DNA from 3 places in the Alcanivorax sp. MD8A genome. Region 2 is predicted to be linked to each of the others. Evidence: predicted binding sites of a transcription regulator. Region 2 holds the regulator's gene; each other region holds the start of a gene.
What was found. The regulator PhoB, encoded in region 2, activates phosphate uptake and scavenging genes when phosphate is short. The targets are predictions, from matches to a motif close to TGTCATANNNNTGTCANA.
Positions count from the first base shown of each region.

Region 1: ppk1 (polyphosphate kinase 1) is a predicted target of PhoB. The motif match lies at 2,457-2,474, and genes of this name have one in related genera.
Region 3: A15D_RS06220 (prolipoprotein diacylglyceryl transferase family protein) is a predicted target of PhoB. The motif match lies at 2,592-2,609, and genes of this name have one in related genera.

Region 1 covers NZ_AQOQ01000035.1:19,257-25,749, reverse strand. The annotation lists gene A15D_RS17470 (hypothetical protein) at 1-90, shown strand, start outside; gene A15D_RS14605 (TonB-dependent siderophore receptor) at 155-2,275, opposite strand; gene ppk1 (polyphosphate kinase 1) at 2,524-4,605, shown strand; gene ppx (exopolyphosphatase) at 4,850-6,340, opposite strand.
Region 2 covers NZ_AQOQ01000003.1:18,647-25,139, forward strand. The annotation lists gene A15D_RS02135 (NAD(P)/FAD-dependent oxidoreductase) at 82-1,230, opposite strand; gene rd (rubredoxin) at 1,339-1,503, opposite strand; gene A15D_RS02145 (chorismate lyase) at 1,731-2,300, shown strand; gene ubiA (4-hydroxybenzoate octaprenyltransferase) at 2,678-3,550, shown strand; gene phoB (phosphate regulon transcriptional regulator PhoB) at 3,851-4,555, shown strand; gene phoR (phosphate regulon sensor histidine kinase PhoR) at 4,611-5,921, shown strand; gene A15D_RS02165 (TIGR00730 family Rossman fold protein) at 5,990-6,493, shown strand, end outside.
Region 3 covers NZ_AQOQ01000008.1:102,728-109,220, reverse strand. The annotation lists gene A15D_RS06235 (hypothetical protein) at 1-516, opposite strand, end outside; gene A15D_RS06230 (GMC oxidoreductase) at 534-2,102, opposite strand; gene A15D_RS06225 (hypothetical protein) at 2,276-2,542, shown strand; gene A15D_RS06220 (prolipoprotein diacylglyceryl transferase family protein) at 2,663-3,757, shown strand; gene modC (molybdenum ABC transporter ATP-binding protein) at 3,775-4,824, opposite strand; gene modB (molybdate ABC transporter permease subunit) at 4,821-5,519, opposite strand; gene modA (molybdate ABC transporter substrate-binding protein) at 5,509-6,234, opposite strand; gene A15D_RS06200 (rhodanese-related sulfurtransferase) at 6,311-6,493, opposite strand, start outside.

The DNA.
Region 1 (6,493 bases), on a different contig from region 2:
GCTGTTGCGACTGCCGAGGCCCGCGCCCCCAGCGACGCCGAAATGCAGACACTGGATATTATTCAGCAATCCTGGATTTTCCAGGGATAATCTCTGGCCTGCCAGATATAAAAAAGCCGGCGCATGCGCCGGCTTTTTTATGCTTGTTCCGCTATCAGAAGCTGTAACGGACATTCCCCATGACAGTGCGGGTTTCACCGTAACCACAGTCATACACGTTGGGTCCAGCCTGGCCACGACACCAGGAGACATATTCCTCGTCGGTCAGGTTCTGGACATTCACGCTGAAGTCCCACTGATTCGCCGCGTAACCCAGCATCGCGTCGTACATGGTAACGGACGGCACATCCGGGCCTGCCCCCGTGCCATAGTCATACCCCACGTTGTCACCAACGTAGCGGGCCCCAGCGCCGAAACGCAGGCCGTTTTCCATTTCGTACTTGGCCCAGGCCGAAGCGGTCTGGTCAGCCAGATAGGGCAAACGCTCACCGCTCTCGTCATTGATCGCACGAATATCGGTGTAGCTGGCCTGCAGCTCCAGGTTGCCCAAATGCTTCTTCACTTCCACTTCCCAACCTTCAGACTTGGCACCAATCTGGTCAACGGTATTAGGGCTTGCCCCCTGCACCACACGGTTGGTTTCTTCGATATAGAAGTAAGCTGCTGTGACAGACAGATCCCCCGCATCATTCAAGTACTTGATACCCGCTTCCTGCTGTTCACCGGTTGTTGCCTCAAGGCCGACACCCGAATTGGGGTTGTTGCCAAGATTAGGCACAAACGCTTCGGAGTAACTGATGTAGGGAGAAAGACCAAAATCGAACTGGTACATCAAGCCGAGACGGCCTGTGGTTTCGCTGTCATCACTCTGGTTGTTTGGACCATTCACCACATAGACGGTGTTGGTGGATTCGTCGTGACGCAGGGCGCCAGACACCACCACATTGCCCACTTCAACATGATCAATCAGGTAGACACCCGACTGGCGAATGCCGTTATCGTTGCGATCAACCGGAGCCAGCCCTGCGTAGTTAACGAAACCATACACCGGGTTATACATGTTCAGCGTTGTACCCACGACACCAGAGAAGTAGTTCTCTTCTTCCCAGAGAGCATCCTGATAATCCACACCCACAGCCATGATGTGGCGGGTATTCCACAGACTGAAGTCACCTTCCAGGCGCACATCGAAATTCGTCACGTCGGTGGAGCGGTCCGCCATATGCATAGAGCGGAAAATATCACCAGTGGCACTGACAGGGTAGCCAATGGCCGCCCAGTGCTCACGGGTTTCGGTCTCTGATTTGGTATGACGAGCCGTCAACGCGACAGCCCAACTATCATTGAGACGCTGATCGACGAACAGGGTCACTTCATCCTGTGCGCGGTCATAACGATCCCAGCTCGGCTCCCCCACAAAGGTATTCACCGGGATATCTCCCAGCGCGCTAGGCAACAAGGTGCCCTGCGCGGGCAGGAACTGTGCGGAGATACCGCCGTTGTTTTCCTGGGTATTGAACAGCAGGGAAATTGTGGTGCTATCGGTAGGCAACCAAGTGAAAGACGGCGCAAACAGGAAGCCATTGTCGTCGACATAATCTACCTGTGTACCGCTCTCGCGCTTCAGCGCCACCATGCGATACAACAGCTTGCCATCCTCTGACATGGGGCCGGTGACATCGGCCGCCAACTGCTTGCGATCATAGGAGCCCACCTGCGCCCAGATTTCCCCCTGCTGCCGGGCTTTGGGGAGTTTGGATACGGAGTTCACGATACCGCCCAGCTCAGCCTGACCGTATAGCACAGAAGACGGGCCCTTCAGGACCTCTACACTCTCAAGCGCATAGACATTGGTACGCACGCTGTTATAGCTACCATAAAGAGAGCGTAGCCCGTCTTTATAGAAAGAGGCATCGAGGCCCCGCACTTTCACCCAGTCACCGCGGGTATCGAAGCCGAAAGCGCCAGCGTAAATGCCTGAGGAATACATCAATGCATCCTGAATATTCTTGGCACCGGTATCCTTGATGAATTCCTGGTTGACCACGGTGATCGCATAGGGCGTCTTTTCCACCGGCACCTTCAGCTTGCCGGTCGTCGCAGTGCCGCCCTCGGTAATGTACCCCTCCCCTTCCTGGGCTTCGGTACTCACTTCAACGGCAGGGATTTCATTGGCCTGGGCAGCATCGTCTGCTTGTGCAGCCACAGGAAAAAGGGAAAGCAGGGACATCCCCACCAGCGGCGCGCCCCAAATCGCGCGATATCGGCAAGTCATTGGCAAACTCCAAAACAAAGCAAAGAAAGACTGAAAACAAGAACGATTCGCATTCTATATTGTTGTCACCCTTCTGAAAAGTAAGCTTTGTCAGCTCCCAACCATGTCTGACGAACTGGATTCACCACTTTTTCTGCAACACGACGAGGATTAAGCTGGCACAAGGAGATTTCCCCGCCCCTGTCATTCCCATGTCACATTTATGTCATGGAATAGAGGGCCCTTGCGGTTCCGGTCAGGACGACACCATGAATGACATTGCCAGCGAACACAGCGCCATTGATCTCAATAACCCGGACTACTACTTCAACCGGGAGCTGAGCCTGTTGCAGTTCAACCTGCGGGTGTTGGAGCAGGCCATGGACGACAACCATCCCTTGATGGAGCGACTGAATTTCCTGCTGATTTTTTCCAGCAACATGGACGAATTCTTCGAGATTCGGGTGGCCGGCCTGCGCAACAAGCTGGAAACCGGTACCGGCCAACCCGGCCCGGATGGCATGCTGCCCGCTGAACTGCTCAAGGAAATCAGCCGTATTACCCATGAAGCGGTGGACCGGCAATATCACATTCTGAACAACATCCTGTTGCCGGCCCTGCGCGAGGAAGGAGTCGACTTCCTGCGCCGCGAAGACTGGACCGACGCCCAGGCCGAATGGGTGAAAAAATACTTTCGTGAGCAAGTCTATCCGGTACTGACCCCCATCGCGCTGGACCCCTCGCACCCCTTCCCACGGCTGGTGAACAAGAGCCTGAACTTCATTGTCCCGCTGGACGGTAAAGATGCATTCGGACGCTCTACCGGGCTGGCGATCGTGCCTGCCCCCCGCTCACTGCCGCGCCTGATTCGCATTCCGGACGAGATCAGCGGCGACGGCGACGACAATTTTGTGTTCCTGTCCTCCATGATCCACGCCCATGTATCCGACCTTTTCCCGGGCATGAAAGCGACCGGTTGCTACCAGTTCCGGGTCACCCGAAATGCGGACCTGGAAGTGGACGAAGAAGTGGAAGATCTGGCCAGCGCCCTGAAAGGCCAGCTGCTGTCCCGTCGCTATGGTGACGAGGTGCGCCTGGAAGTGGCGGACAACTGCCCACGCCATCTGATGCACTATCTGCTGGAGCAATTTGAACTGGGCGAGGATGACCTCTATGAGGTGAATGGCCCGGTAAATCTGGCGCGGATGTTTACCAGCGTGGATCGCCCGCGCCTGCACTACCCGCCCTTTACCCCGAAAATTCACCCCACGGTGAAAAAATCAGAGTCCATCTTTGATGCCATTGATCAGGAAGACCTCCTGCTGCATCACCCTTTCCAGTCATTTCAGCCGGTCATTACCCTGCTCGCAGAAGCCGCCCGTGATCCCAAGGTACTGGCGATCAAGCAGACCCTGTATCGCACCGGGACCAAGTCGGAAATTCTGGATCACCTGGAAACCGCAGCGCGTAACGGCAAGGAAGTGACCGCCATCGTGGAATTGCGAGCCCGCTTTGATGAGGAATCCAACATCGAAGGGGCGCGACGCCTGCAGGAAGCCGGCGCCATCGTGGTGTACGGGGTGGTGGGCTACAAGACACACGCAAAGATGCTGCTGGTGGTGCGTCGCGACGGGGATGGCATCAAACGTTATGTGCACCTTGGCACGGGCAATTACCACACCAAAACCACCAAGCTGTACACCGACTACGGCCTGATGACCAGCGACAAGGCCATGGGACAGGACGTGCACAAGATCTTCCAGGAGCTGACAGGCATGGGCAAGGCCGCTCGCCTGAAACAGCTCAAACACTCGCCCTTCACCCTGCACCCGTCACTGATCGAATGGATCGAATTTGAAACCGCCGAAGCCCAGGCCGGTCGGCCCGCACGCATCATCGCCAAATTCAATTCGCTGACTGAAGAGAACATCATCCAGGCGCTCTATCGCGCCAGCCAGGCAGGTGTGCAAATCGACCTGATCGTTCGCGGCATCTGCTGTCTGAAACCGGGTATCGCAGGGCTGTCCGACAACATTCGGGTGCGCTCCATCGTAGGACGTTTTCTGGAACACACCCGCATCTACCACTTCCACCATGCTGGCGAAGACCTGCTGTATTGCTCCAGTGCCGACTGGATGGACCGCAACCTGTTCAACCGTGTAGAAACCTGCTTCCCGATCAATCACCCGGCGTTGAAGACCCAGATGCTGGAAGAAGGCCTGCAGTATTATTTGCGCGACAACAGCCGAGCCTGGTTACTGCAGCCCGATGGCAGCTACCAACGCGCCCAGCCGGTAGAGGGAGAAGAAACGTTTATTGCGCAGCAAACGCTGCTTGATACTTTGGGGTAGGGGGCCGGGAGAGACGCTATGGAGCCGGTACCACTTGCCAGCAATCAACCGTAACCGGGTTGAGCACACCGCCAGCAGCGATTCTCCCTCCCGCAGCCCTCCACAGCAGGCAACAAGGCAAAGTGGGAGCGGTCGTTCGATCGCGATAGCTAGCACCACGCCGCTTATTCGCGGTGGAACCACCGCTCCCACCCCAGACACTACCGCCTCTGCCGGGCCTGCCAGCAAACGATAGAACAAACACTCAGCTCAAGTTTAGCTCACAGCCTGCTTGCTGGAAGTACTCTTGCTCTTGCTCCAGGTCGGCGAGGGTGAGGGGGTGCTCTTCCAGCCAGCCTGCGGGAAACGAAAGGGTCAGCCGGTGGTCGACCACCTTCAGGCCAATATCGGGGATCGCTTCATCGCAGCGGGCATGATGAAGCCGCGCGGCGATGCGCAGCACCAGACACAGGCGCAACAGCGGCTCGCGCTCATCTTCAGGCACATCCTCCAGCGCCGATAGCGGCACCTTGCGGCGATGGCCACGCACCAGCACCGCCACGGCCTCCTGCTCCTGACGGGAGAAACCCGGCAAATCCGAATTGGTGATCAGGTAGGCGCCATGCTTGTGGAACTGGCTATGGGACACCGCCAGCCCCAGCTCATGCAGCAGTGCCGCCCAGCGCAGGGAATCTGCCATGTCCTCACCGGCCAGCCCCCAATCGCTGGCAACCTGTTTGAGCAACGCCATAGCCGTATCGCACACCCGTTCGGCCTGACTCCGCTCCACATGGTGGCGATTCATCAAGGCCTGAATGCTACGGTCACGCACATCTTCATGGCCAAACCGGCCCAACAGATCGTAGAGCAAGCCTTCGCGCAAGGCTCCGGACGAGACCTCCATCTGCTCCAGCCCCAGCTGTTCGAAAATGCCATACAGAATCGCGAGCCCCGACGGAAAGATCGGCACCCGATCCTCGCGCAGCCCCTTGAGAGACAACCGCTCAAGGCTTTCCGCCTTCAGTACTTTCTTGCGGGCTTTCTTGAGCGCATCCAGCGTGATACCGCTCTCACACCAGCCATTCTCGACGCAGACCTGGCTGATCGCCTTGATCGTCCCGGACGCGCCCACACTCTGCACCCAGCCGATCCGCCGGTAGTTGGCATGGATCGACAGCACTTCCTGCCGGGCCGCCGTGACCGCACGATCAAATGCTTTCTCGGTAAGCGCCCCTTCCGGGAAGAACCGTTTCGCAAAACTGACGCAACCCATGTGCAGGGATTCGGTTTCCGAAGGCTCAAAGCGCTCACCGATGATCAACTCGGTCGAGCCGCCGCCGATATCGACCACCAAACGTTGCCCGGCATCATCGGCCAAGGTGTGCGCCACCCCCAGATAAATCAGCCGGGCCTCCTCGCGGCCCGCCACGATTTCGATATCGTGGCCCAATACCTCCTCGGCACGGGCAATGAACTCCCGGGCGTTGCGCGCCTGACGCAGGGTATTGGTGCCCACCACCCGAACACTACCTCGGGGAATCCCGGTAATCCGCTGGGCGAAACGCCCCAGACACTCGAGTGCCCGCTCCTGGGTGTCGGCATCCAGTCGATTATCCTTATCCAGGCCTGCGCCCAGCTGCACTTTCTCGGACAGCCCATCCAGAATCTGGATTTCCCCGTGTACCTGACGGGCCACCACCATATGAAAACTGTTCGACCCCAGATCAATGGCGGCCAGATGTTCGCCGTGCTCCATGCAAGCTCCTTCTCTCGTTGGGTCGATTCTAACCAAAAATCATGGCGTTACGATGTCATAGCCGCTAACTCTCGGGATTATTGACTGCGGTTGCTTGAAAATGCCCGGCCACACCCTGATATTATTCCCCAGCGCAACGGCCCTCGCCCGGGC
Region 2 (6,493 bases):
CCCGAAACGCGGGAAAGGCCTTGTCGTTTGACCTCCGATCGATCCCGCGCCTTGTAGCTCGCAGCTTGTAGCTTGTGGCGACTAAGGCATCACCGCCGGCAGTTCCTTGTTGAGCTTCATCTTTTCCTTCACCGCATCTCCGGTGAGGGCATAGCCCAGCAGGTTACCGTCCTTGCCGCGGAACAGGGCCTGGACCGTGTTGCCATCGGCTTCCACTTCCCAGTCGCCTTCGCTGCCTTCCGGAGCCGGGCACACCACCACCGGGCAGGCCGGGGTCTTGATGGTGACAGGCATCACGCCGTAGCTGACATCGGTGGGCTCACCAGCCAGAGTCTTGGCCAGAGCCCGGGCCGACGCCATCAGCGGCAGCACGTAGGGCAGCACATGGCCTTCCACTTCGGCACAGTCGCCCAGGGCAAAAATATCCTCGGCACTGGTGCGCAGTCCCTTGTCGGTGAGGATGCCACGGTTGGTGTTCAGGCCCGCTTCCTTGGCCATGCCGATACGCGGGCGCAGGCCGATGGCAGACAGCACCACATCGGATTCCAGCTTGCTGCCATCAGACAGCTCGGTCACCAGCTTGCCACCGTCACCGTGGTGCACCGCCTTGGCCAGCGGGCCAAAGTGGAACTGCACACCCAGATCCTGCAGGCCGCGACCAACCGCTTCAGAAGCGGCTTCCGGCAGCAGCAAGGGCAGGCAGCGGCCCATCGGCTCAACCAGCTGTACCTGGAACCCACCGTTGGACAGGTCGTTGGCAAATTCACAGCCGATCAGACCACCCCCGAGAATGGTGATTGTCTTCTTGCCCTCAATGGCCGCACGGAATTTGGCGTAGTCCATCAGGTCGTTGACGGAGAACACCTCGCCAACCGCGTTGCCTTCCAGAGGCGGAGTCCAGGTATCGGCACCCAGCGCCAGCACCAGCTTGCTGTAATCCAGATGGTCATCGGGCAACAGCACACGCTTCTTCTGCGGATCGATTCCGGCCACATGGACACCGGTGCGCACATCCACATTGAACTGCTCGGCCACCTTTTCCGGTGTCGCCATGCACAGGTCATCGGCGGTCTTTTCCTTGGTAAAACCGGCGGACAGCATGGGCTTAGAATAGTTACGGCCGTCGTCTGCAGTGAGCATGACGATGGGCGTTTCCTTATCCAGCTTGCGGAATTCCTTGACGGTATTAAAGCCGGCGAGGCCGGTGCCGATGATGACGATGGGCTGCATGAATGATCCTTTCACTGTTCAATGGACGGGCGGGGTGCGCGGGCGCTCAGAATGCACTGATGCCAGAAGAGATCGGGCGGCCCCTGCCGGGGCCAGACCTCAGTGGAATCAGATTTCCACCATCTCGAAGTCTTCCTTGCCCACACCACAGTCCGGGCAAACCCAGTCTTCCGGCACGTCGTCCCAGGCGGTACCCGGGGCAATACCTTCGTCCGGCAGACCTTCGGCTTCGTCATAAATGAAACCGCACACTACACATTCCCACTTCTTCATGGTGAACCTCATCGGATTGAAGTAAGCACTCGCTTACTCTGCTACATACAGGGTGTATCTCGGGGGTCGTTAACCTATCGGGGCAGCGCCCAAAAATCAATGACACTGGGCGCTGTCATATTCGGTCGGCCCGGCCGGTTTTCGCCCACCATTGCTGGTGAGCGGTCCCGCTTGCTCTCTGCACAACCATGGGCCATAGTCCGCCGGCCTGAAGCCCGGAAGATGCCATGCTGCCTGCCGCCCTGCATCCTGACAGCCTTTGGCGCCCGCTGGAACAGCTGGTGCTGCCCCCGATAATCCGCGACTGGATGGCGGATCCCGACTCGCTCACTCGCCGGCTATCCCGCTACGGCGCCTTCCGTGTCGTCCCCGGCTTCCATGCCCATGCGGTTCCGCGGGCCGATGAACGGCAACTGCTGGCTCTCCCTGCCCGGCAGGTAGCACTGATTCGCGAAGTCACCCTGATGCTGGATGACACCCCGGTGGTCGCCGCCCGCAGCGTGCTGCCGGTCACCAGCCTGACCGGCGCCAACCGCTCACTGGGGCATATGGGCAGCCGCTCACTGGGGCTTGAACTGTACAAACGGCCCCTCTGTCAGCGCGACCAGGTATGGGCAAGGCTGGCCTCCCCCGGTCAGGACCTGCCCGCCTGTTGGGGCCGCCAATCCCGCTTCATCAAGCGTGGTGCACCGCTACTGGTAGCGGAGTATTTCCTGCCGGCGTTGTGGGAGAAGGTGGGAACAGAGCTGCAAGCGACAAGCTTCAAGCTGCAAGGCGCGGAAGACGGCCCGATCTGACCGGCAGACCAGGGCTTTTAAAGGTCCATCGCGGATTAGCCGGAAAACAGGTTGTGTCAGGCGTCTGACGTTCGACCAAGCCACGCAAGTCTACCTCAAAGCTGTGAAGACCTTTTAGGTTATTCGCAAGCAGACGGCCAAGAGCGCAAGGACGGCTTTTCTCTGTGGGCCCAGTGCTCTCTGTGGTGAAAACGCGTTTGATCCAGACCAGGAATCGCGCCGCGAGCGACGCTCCTACGGCAATTCGGGAGGAGTCAATCGGGCTTTTCCCTCAGTGATCTCCGTGACCTCTGTGGTAATAACGCTTTTATCTTCTCAGCTTGAAACTTGCAGCTTGTCGCTTGAAACTCTTTTCGCCCCTGACAACTGGATGTCCCATGTTTGCCTTTGTTGAAAACCGCTATCCCGCCCTGTGGCCCTACCTTCAGCTGATGCGCCTGGACCGGCCCATCGGCACCCTGCTGCTGCTGTGGCCGACGCTGTGGGCGGTGTGGATTGCGGGGGCCGGCACCCCCAGCCTGAAAACCATCGTGATCTTCTTCCTGGGGGTGGTCATCATGCGCGCGGCAGGCTGCGTGATTAACGATTTTGCCGACCGGGATTTCGACGGCGACGTGGAGCGCACCCAGGGCCGCCCGCTGGCCACTGGCGCCATCAGCAGCAAAAAGGCGCTGGCACTGTTCGCCGGGCTGGGACTGCTGGCCTTCGTGCTGGTGCTGTTCCTCAATGAACTGACCTTCTGGCTGTCCTTCGGCGGCCTTGGGCTGGCCGTGCTTTACCCGTTTACCAAACGCTTCACCTTTATGCCGCAGCTGTTTCTGGGGGCCGCCTTCAGCTGGGCCATCCCCATGGCCTTTGCCGCAGAAACCGGCGAGGTCCCGGAAATCGCCTGGCTGCTGTATGTGGCCAACGTGGTATGGACGGTGGCCTACGATACCCAGTACGCCATGTGTGACCGTGAAGACGACCTGAAACTGGGCATCAAGAGCACCGCCATCCTGTTTGGCGATGCAGACCGGCTAATGATCGGTGCCCTCCAGGGCCTGACACTGCTGGCTCTGGTCATGGTCGGCCACCGCCTGGGCTTCAGCTGGCCCTGGTACGCCGGCCTCATCGCTATGGCCACCACCTTCCTCTATCAACACACTCTGATCCGCTATCGCGAACGCTGGCCCAGCTTCCATGCCTTCCTGAACAATCACTGGAGCGGGGCGTGTGTGTTTGTGGGGTTGTATTTCCAGTACTTTTGAGTGACAGGCTCCAAGCTGCAAGCTACAACGCGGGTCAGGGTTTCAGGTTCTGCCATGCCGTGCCCGCGCTGAAAACGTCAGGCGATGCAAACGCCGGCAATACAAACCGGTTACCTGTTCTTTCCCGCCCTGAATCGCGGCGCCCTGGTCAAATAGGTGGCTCCTCCATAAATCCGCGTTGTCGCTTGTAGCTTGCGGCTTGCATTTCCCCCACATCCGGCTCAACTTGTCATACGCATGTCATAAAAGAGCAATCTAATAGGGCACCAACAAAAGACAGACAGGCGAAGGAAGGAAGCCATGTCCCGTAACCGAATTTTGATTGTTGATGACGAGCCGGCCATTCGTGAAATGGTCGCTGTCGCTCTGGAACTGGCGGATTTCGATGTACTGGAAGCCGAAAATGCCCAGCGCGGCCACGAGATCATTGTCGACGAGCGCCCGGATCTGGTACTGCTGGACTGGATGCTGCCCTCCGTGACCGGTATTGAGCTGGCCCGCCGCCTGAAGCGTGATGAGACCACCAATGAAGTGCCGATCATCATGCTTACCGCCAAGAGTGAAGAAGACAACAAGGTGCAGGGCCTGGATGTAGGCGCCGACGACTACATTACCAAGCCGTTTTCCACTCGCGAGCTGATTTCCCGCATCAAGGCGGTGCTGCGTCGCTCTTCCAGCGCTGCCGCCGAAAAGGCCATCGAAGTGGAAGGACTGTGCCTGGATCCGGTCAGCCACCGCATCAGCGCCAACGACGAGCCGGTGGATATGGGGCCAACCGAATACCGCCTGCTGGAGTTCTTCATGAGCCATCAGGAACGGGCCTACTCTCGCACCCAGCTGCTCGATCAGGTGTGGGGTGCCAATGTGTACGTGGAAGACCGCACCATCGACGTGCATATCCGTCGTTTGCGCAAGGCGCTTGCCCCCTACGGATTTGACCGCTTTATCCAGACCGTTCGCGGTACCGGCTATCGCTTCTCGGTCAAGGCCGCCAAGGCGAGCTGATACCAATAATGTGTTAGGGTGCGTTAGCACTCAGTCTGACCCCACAAGGGCAATCATGAAAGCCAGCCTGGCCAAAGAAGTTAATCGTATTGCCGGCCTGATCGCTCTCGCCGCTCTGGCCGCCCTCGCCGTTGGCCATATCTGGCCACTGCTGGTGGGCCTGGTGGGTTACATCTTCTGGAGCACCCGGCAGCTCTTCGCCCTCTACAGCTGGCTGGTCCGCGATGACCACACCGAACCGCCCGATAGCATCGGCCTGTGGGGCGAGTTCTATACCCGACTCGAGCACCTGTTCCAGAAAGAACGGCGCGCCCAGGAAAACCTGCAAAGCATCATTCACCGGGCCCAGCAATCTGTGAACGCCCTGGAAGAAGTGGTGATCCTGATTGACCAACATGGCTACCTGGAATACTGGAATGCCGCCGCAGAGCGTTACATGGGCTTCAACGCCAGCCAGGATTTGGGGCAGCCACTGACCAATCTGATCCGCCACCCCAGATTTACCGAGTACCTTCACCTTGCTGATTTCCGTGAGCCTCTGGAAATTCCGTCGCCGGTAAACGACAACCGTATTCTGCAATTCAGGGTGACGGAGTTCGGCGTCGGCGAACAGCTTCTCATGGCACGTGATGTCACTCGGCTCCATCACCTTGAACAGATGCGCAAGGACTTCGTTGCCAATGTCAGTCATGAGTTGAAAACGCCACTGACTGTTCTTAAAGGCTATCTGGAAACCCTGCTCGACACCGTGCCCGAAGAACAAAACCGGTTGCGCCGTGCGTTATCGCAAATGGAAAGCCAGTCCGATCGCATGGAAGCCCTGGTCACGGATTTGCTGCTGCTGTCGAGACTGGAAAACACCGATGCCGATAACGATCGTCAGGCCGTCGCGGTGCATGGCATGCTGAATCGCATGCGCGAAAACGCCCTGGCATTAAGCGCCGATAAAAAGCACCAGATTGAACTGGATGTCCCCACTGAGGCCCGGCTGGTCGCTAACCCGGCCGAACTGGAAAGCGCCTTTGGCAACCTGATCACCAATGCCGTGAAATACACCCCCTCGGGCGGGCTGATCCAGATTCGCTGGTGGCAGGACGAAAAAGGCGCCCACCTGTCTGTTACCGACAACGGGCTGGGCATCGACCCCGCGCATATCCCCCGGCTAACGGAACGCTTTTATCGTCCCGACAACAGCCGGGTTACCCAGACCGGCGGCACCGGCTTGGGCCTTGCTATTGTCAAACACGTGATGATTCGCCATAACGGTAAACTCGACATCAAAAGCGAGCTCGGCAAAGGCAGCACCTTCACCTGCCATTTTCCAACGGAAAGGCTGGTAAACCGGCCCACTGCGGTAGCAGGATAACGCCGTTGCCTTCTGCCTCATCTGCCGCCGCAACATCGACAAAACAAAAGACGCCAGCAGGAAACAAGATGAAAAAAATCTGCGTTTATTGCGCATCCAGCACCGGTAACGATCCTGCTTTTGGCGCTGCAGCCCAAAGACTCGCCGAGGCACTGGTCAACCACGATCTGGGGCTGGTCTATGGTGGTGCCAGCGTCGGCATCATGGGCGCCCTGGCCAACGCAGTCATGCAGAAAGGCGGTGAGGTGACAGGCATCATCCCCCAAGCCCTGTTACGCCGCGAAATTGGCAATCATCATCTGACAGAATTGCAAATCGTTGACTCCATGCACGAACGCAAAGCGGCGATGGCGGATCAAGCCGATGCTTTTATTGCTTTACCCGGAGGCATGGGCACACTGGAAGAACTGTTTGAAATTCTCACCTGGGCGCAACTCGGTTTTCATCACAAGCCGGTTGGCCTGCTGAACGTCAATGGTTACTACGATCACCTGGTGGCATTCCTTGCCCACAGTGTCGACAAGGGCCTGCTCAAGCCAGAGCACCGGGAGCTACTACTGGTCGACGACAAT
Region 3 (6,493 bases), on a different contig from region 2:
CTTTTTCTGGCCAAGATCTTCACCTGCAGCTGCCATGCTCAAGTGACTGACATCCGGTGCATCCGGTGGCGGCTGGTGATCGCTGTTGTCCATGTCAGCCCCCACATCGGCCACCGTAAAAGCCCCGGAGAAACCTGTCCCACCAGTGCGGATCGTGCCAACGGTTTCCAACTCTCCACTCTCTTGATCTGCGTCTACAGCGGGTGCGTTGGACGCGGTCGTTTTCGCCGCGCCGTTTCCTGCCTGTTCGACTGGTGGCGGTGATGTCGGCGACGCCGCAGGGGCAGAAGGCTTAAGTTCGCACTCCGCCCCCGCCTGCTTCAACACCGCCCGAAATTTCATGGCGGTGGCCTGATCCGCCTCTTTCTTCAGCACCATGGGTTGGCCGGAAAACAGCTTTTCAACCCGGGCGGCATCCATCTTGAACACCCGGCCAAGATTGGCTTTCACTGTGGCCGGGTCCGCACCACGAACCAGTTGGCCGGAAAACACCACGTTGAAACGGGCATCGCTCATAACCAAATCCTTCTTAATTAGTGCATCTCACTGGCAGCGTATTCCGCCAGTGCCGCAATGGTTCGAGACGGGTTCAACCCCAGGGCCCGCGGTACCATTGCGCCGTCGATCACAAACAGATTGGGATAATTGAACACCTCCCCGCGATGATTCACCACCCCGCTATCAACACTATCGGCCATATTGCAGCCGCCCAGCGGGTGCGGAGTGATCAGATCCTTGAACAGGGTCCAGTTGGGGGGTGTTGACGGATCCCCACCCGTGGCAGCAGTCAGCGCGAGATGACGCTCGGACAAACCATTGACGGCCTTTTCTGCCTTACGGTAATCCCAGTTGAGTTTCAAATGGTTTCGTTTCCAGGGCCAGTACCAGCGACGGCCAAGATAAAAGCGGCCGCCCGGATCATCCATGGCTTGCCCGAACCAGGGCATCATTTCCGAAAACGGGTCACTGCTTTGCCCGTATTTCAGCATGGCCTTACCAAGCCGGGTACCGCGGAAACGCGGGTCCTTGCCCAGTCGGTCCAGCATGCTGCCCATCACATCAGGGATGCCGCCGTCTTCGACAAAATACCGGGCCCCACCGTCACTGCCATCGAGATAATCAATGGCTGAAGAGATTGTCGGTCCCCGGGTCGGAGAAATCGACCGGCCCTTGTAGGTTGCTGCGGTGGCGAAGTCACCATTGCAAGACCATTGATGCCCCAATGCCCGGCTGAGTTTTGGCAGGGTCTTGTACTGATCCCGGTTGCGCAACAGCAATTCCGTCGATCCCACAGACCCGGCTGCCACGATGACTTTTTCTGCCCGGAACACACGCCAACACTGGCCATCCAGATCTCGCGCGCGGACTTCATAGCCGCCGCCAGTCAACGGGCGAATCGTCCGCACATGATGAAGCGGGCGAATCTCGGCTCCGGCACTCTCAGCCGCTGCCAGATAATTCAGATCCAGGGTGTTCTTGGCCTGCACCGGGCAGCCCAAATCGCAGTTACCGCAATGGGTGCAGGTCCCCTGCTGTTTGCCCTGATCATTGGTCCACTGCTTGCTGTGCCGCGCATCATAGGCATCATCAAGATCACTGGACCAGTCGGGATTAAAGGTGATCGCCTGGGGCACAACCATAAACCGTTCACCGGCCCCGGTTGCCTCAGCGGCCTCTTTCATCAAATGCGTGCGCGGCGTCCACTGGTTTTCAGGCAGGGTCTGTACGTTGAGCATCACCCCGGTAGTGTCGTAGTGCGGCTTCAGGGTCGCGTAGTCAATGGCTTCCGGCCAGCCGTGATCGAATGCTTGCGGCTTTGCCTCGATACTGACGTTGGCATAGATCAGTGAGCCACCTCCCACACCGGCGCCCATGGCTACACTCATGTCACCAAAATAACGGAAGTCGATCCAACCGTTCTGTTTTTCCGGTTCGTCTTCGTCCCAGAACCAATCGCGCTGAGTGACCGACGGATATTCCGACGCCAGCCAGCGACGGCCTCTTTCCAGTACCAGAACCTTGCTTCCCTTCTCTGCCATACGGCAAGCCATTACTGCGCCACCGAAACCACTGCCGATGACCAGCACGTCAACTTTTTCCATGTTCTCCCCAACCCAAATGGTGAAATTGGCGCCGTCCCTGCTTATTCAGTCGCTGAGTGCCAACTTCGTTTTTTTAATCATGATTTTGCACTATAAAATCTGCTGTCAATCCTGTCTATTTCAGGGGCTTTCCAGTACCCTTCGCGCTGTTTTTACCGGTGCCGGCACAGCCCATGGAACAGATTGATTTCGTCAGTATTGAAGAACAGCAACGCCCGCGTAAACGCCGTGCTGCCACTCCCTCTAGCGCTTCCGCCCAAAACCGTAAGCCCTCAGCCCGTCCCCGACAGGGTGCAGTACGCGAAGGTTACCGTCGCCTTACTGCTGATATCCCTGCCGACTTGCACAAGCGCCTCAAGATGCAGGCCCTGATGGAAGATCGCTCAGTGACCGAACTGATCGTGCAGGCTGCAGAAAGCTTTCTTCGCAACCGCGACTAAGGCGTCCCTCGATAACCCCTTGTCCCTTGTGTCTGGGGTTTCATCCAAACGTCACCTCATTGTCACGGCCCTGCACCGCCAGGCCCTCACGCTGTGCAGAAATCGTGATGGAGACTGACGATGACAGCTGCAGACGGATTCCTGCTCGGTGTTGCCCTGTTTCTTGCCCTGGCTTTTCGTTTCCTGTTTCGGCACTTGCCGGAGGAGCGCTGGCAATTTGTGGCCTCTCTTCCCCTCAAGAAACGCCATGACGGTGCCTGGCAGGGGTTAAACCTGACCTTCTATGGACTCTTCACCGGACTGGCGGGAGGGTGTGGCGTCGCCTGTTTTATCCTGCTCACCTCCGCCGCTGGAGTGTCGCTACTGACCGCGCTGGCCCTGACTGCCGGGGTATTGGTGATCTGTCTGCCCGCGGCCAAGATCATTGCCACCATCGTTGAAAAGAACCGCCACGGCTTCACCGTGGGCGGAGCCAGCTTTGTAGGTATATTGATTGCTCCGTTGTTCCTGTGGCTGGCTGACACACTTAGCCAACGCTGGTGGGAAACCCCATTACCTGCCCTGCCCATGCTGGCAGCCATGTCCATTGCCTATGTGGTCGGGGAAGGTATCGGCCGTCTTGCCTGTATCAGCTTTGGCTGCTGCTATGGTCAGGCGCTCGGCAAAGCTCCCCGTTGGGCACAACGGATGTTCGCCACCCTCAACCATGTGTTTATCGGCAAGACCAAGAAAATTGCCTTCGCAGGTGAGATGGAAGCGGTGCCCGTTATCCCGATTCAGGCTGTCACCTGCGTGGTCTACACCAGCCTCGCCCTGATTTGCATGTCACTGTTCTTCCATGGGCTGTTTGCACTGGCGTTTGCCCTGTCGCTGGTCGGCAGCCAATTGTGGCGGGTGTACTCCGAGACCTTGCGGGCCGATTATCGCGGTGGCAGCAAACTGTTTTCGGCCTACCAATGTATGGCCATGCTGGCCGCACTCTATGGCGTGATCATCAGTATAGTGCTGCCAGCCCATGCGGATCTTGCGCCCAGTCTGGCAGCCGGGTTTGCCGGGCTGTGGACGCCGGGAGTCATACTGAGCCTGCAACTGATCACGGTGATCATGTTCTTCTTTTCCGGCACCAGCACCATTACCACTGGCGAGTTGCGCTTTGGGCTGGCCGAGGACTGGCGGCATCAGGCGGGGTGCCAGCACCCTCATGCTGCTGAGTGATCCACTAACGTCACCGCTTACGCCAGTGCCACTGCCTTGATTTGGGCATACAGGCGCTGGCCGGACTGGATCGCCAGCTCCCGTAATGAACGCGATGAAATTCTCGCCAGTACAATGTGTTCATCCAGTTGCAAACGCACCACATGCTGACCCGGCCCGCAGGGGGTCACCGCGACAACGGTGACCGGCAAGATATTCAGAATACTGGAACCCTCCGGCACAGAACGGGTCAGGCTAACGTCCCGTGCCGCGATGCGCAGGCGAACCGGTTCTCCCGTTGCGCGAGACTGGGCGGCAGGCAACCAGAACACATGCTGGCCGGTTTTCACCGCCTGCAAATGATCCTCCTCATCAAATCCACCCATCACCCCATTGAGCAGTGCACAGGCGTCGCTGCGTGTGGCCAGAGGGCCATCCAGGCTCGCCAGTGCCTGGTGCACGGGTCCCTGATCCTGCAGCAGACCGTTGTCCATCAGCCAGACCTGGTCCGCAAGATATAACAGCTCATCAAGGCTGTGGGTGACATAGAGAACGGGGATGCGGCGGGCAATCGTCGCGATTCGTTGCAGCAGGGACTCCCGATGGGGCAAATCCACCGCTGACAGGGGTTCGTCCAGCAACAGCAAGGCGGGATCCCCAACCAGGGCACGGGCCAGTGCAACCCGCTGGGCCTCACCGCCAGAAAGCCCCTGAACGCGGCGATGGAGCAAACCCTCAATGCGCACTTCCCGGACAATCGCCGGTACATCGACCCCGCCGCCACGTCGCTTGCGCACATACTCCAGATTGCCTGCCACGGTCAGATGCGAAAACAGCGCGGGCTGCTGTTGCAGCATCCCCAGCGGTCGCTGCCAGACGGGCAAGGCGGCATGACGGCTCTGCCAGGAATGGCCATCAAAACGTACATGCCCCTCGCAGGGCAGGAGTCCAGCCAACATCTGCAACAACGAACTTTTGCCCGTACCAGAAGGACCAAACAGGACGGTGACCCCCCTGCCGGGCAACACGCCGCTGGCACGTAACCGAAAGTCGCCAACCCGGCCGTGAATGTCGAATTCCAGTGTCACAGCCAGTCCCCTCTGCCTCGGGCCTGGGCGCCGGCCCGGCGTTGCCAGCGAAACAACGCCCACAGCAACACCACCGAGATCACCATCAATACCGCCGCCAATCGATGGGCGCTGGCGTAATCCCCCGCCTCAACGTGCTCATAAAGCGCGACGGATGCCACCCGGGTTTGCCCCGCGAGACTGCCGCCAATCATCAGCACCACCCCGAATTCCCCCAGGGTATGAGCAAAGCCCAGCATGGCAGCACTGGCATAACCGGGCCTGGCTTGAGGCAATACCAGACTGACGAACCGATCCAGTGGCCGCGCCCCGGCGACCGCCGCCATGTCCAGCTGCCGCTGATCCAGTGCCACAAAGGCGTTCTTCAGGGGTTGCAACACAAAGGGAAGCGAATACACCACAGAACCGATCACCAGACCGGGGAAACTGAACGCAAGCGAGCGCATGCCGGCCAGCTGTGCCAGCCATCCCCCTGGCCCTTGCGGCCCCAGGACAATCAGCAGGTAAAAACCTAATACCGACGGCGGCAACACCAGAGGCAAGGCAAAAATGGCCTCCAGCAATGCCGCGCCGGGCACACGCCGGCGAGCCAGCCACCAGGCCAGCGGCGTACACAGCAACAACAGGATCGCGGTGGTTACCAGGGCCAGCTTGATACCGACCCAGAGTGCCAACCAGTCACCATCACTGAGCATGCATCACCCGGTAGCCAGAGGCCTCAATCTGCTGCTGCGCAGCTGCAGAAAACAGAAAGTCATAGAACTGCGACGCGCCAGGCGTATCGTTCAGCAGCCCGCCCTGTTGCAGAATCGGGGGATACAGTGACGTCGGAACCCGCCATTGGCTGCCGCCCTGCCCCAGAACCTGACTGAGTGCCACAAATGCCGCAGCCGCCGCTCCGCTATGGGCGAAGTGATAGCTTTGCCCGACATTTTCAGCGCGTACCAACGTCACCGATTTCGGCACCTGCAAGGCTGACAACACCGCTTGCGCAGCCTGACCGTAGGGCGCCGTTCTGGCATTGGCCAGTGCAACCGTGTGCAGGCTTCCCTGGCGCAGGGATTGCGGTGTAATCGGTACGCCAGGGCGCGGTGTCCACACTACCAGCACACCCTGGGCATAGGTGCGTACTGTTTCAGGCTTCAACCAGCCTTCGCGGGCAAGCTCCAGGGGGCGACGATTGTCGGCGGCAAGAAAGATATCGTAGGGCGCCCCCTGACGAATCTGGGCAGCAAGTTTACCGGTGGACGCCACCGTCAACTGGATATCTGCCTGGGGATAACTGCGCTGGTACAGCGCGACCAGGGTGCGCAAGGGAGACGCGAAATTGGCCGCGACCGCCACGCGAACGCTATCCGCGTTCGCCATCAGCGGGAGTAAAAACAGGGAGAGCAGCAAAAGGTAACGCATAAAACGGAACCGAAAGTTCACAACGGAAACAGTCTAGCCTGAATATTTCCCCCAGTACCATGTCGCTGACGGGCGATCAGTCGTGTCCCTCGCTGCGGTTCCCGGAGCCACCGGGAGTGTCCGCTTCTCGCGGGTTCATGCCCCGGTGCTGTTGGCCGCGACGGTGGGCAAGTTCGATCTGTTTCTGGCGTTCGGCAAAGCGGCGCTTTTGCTCCGCGGTGGATTCGTCAAAACACTTCGGGCATGACACACCCAACTG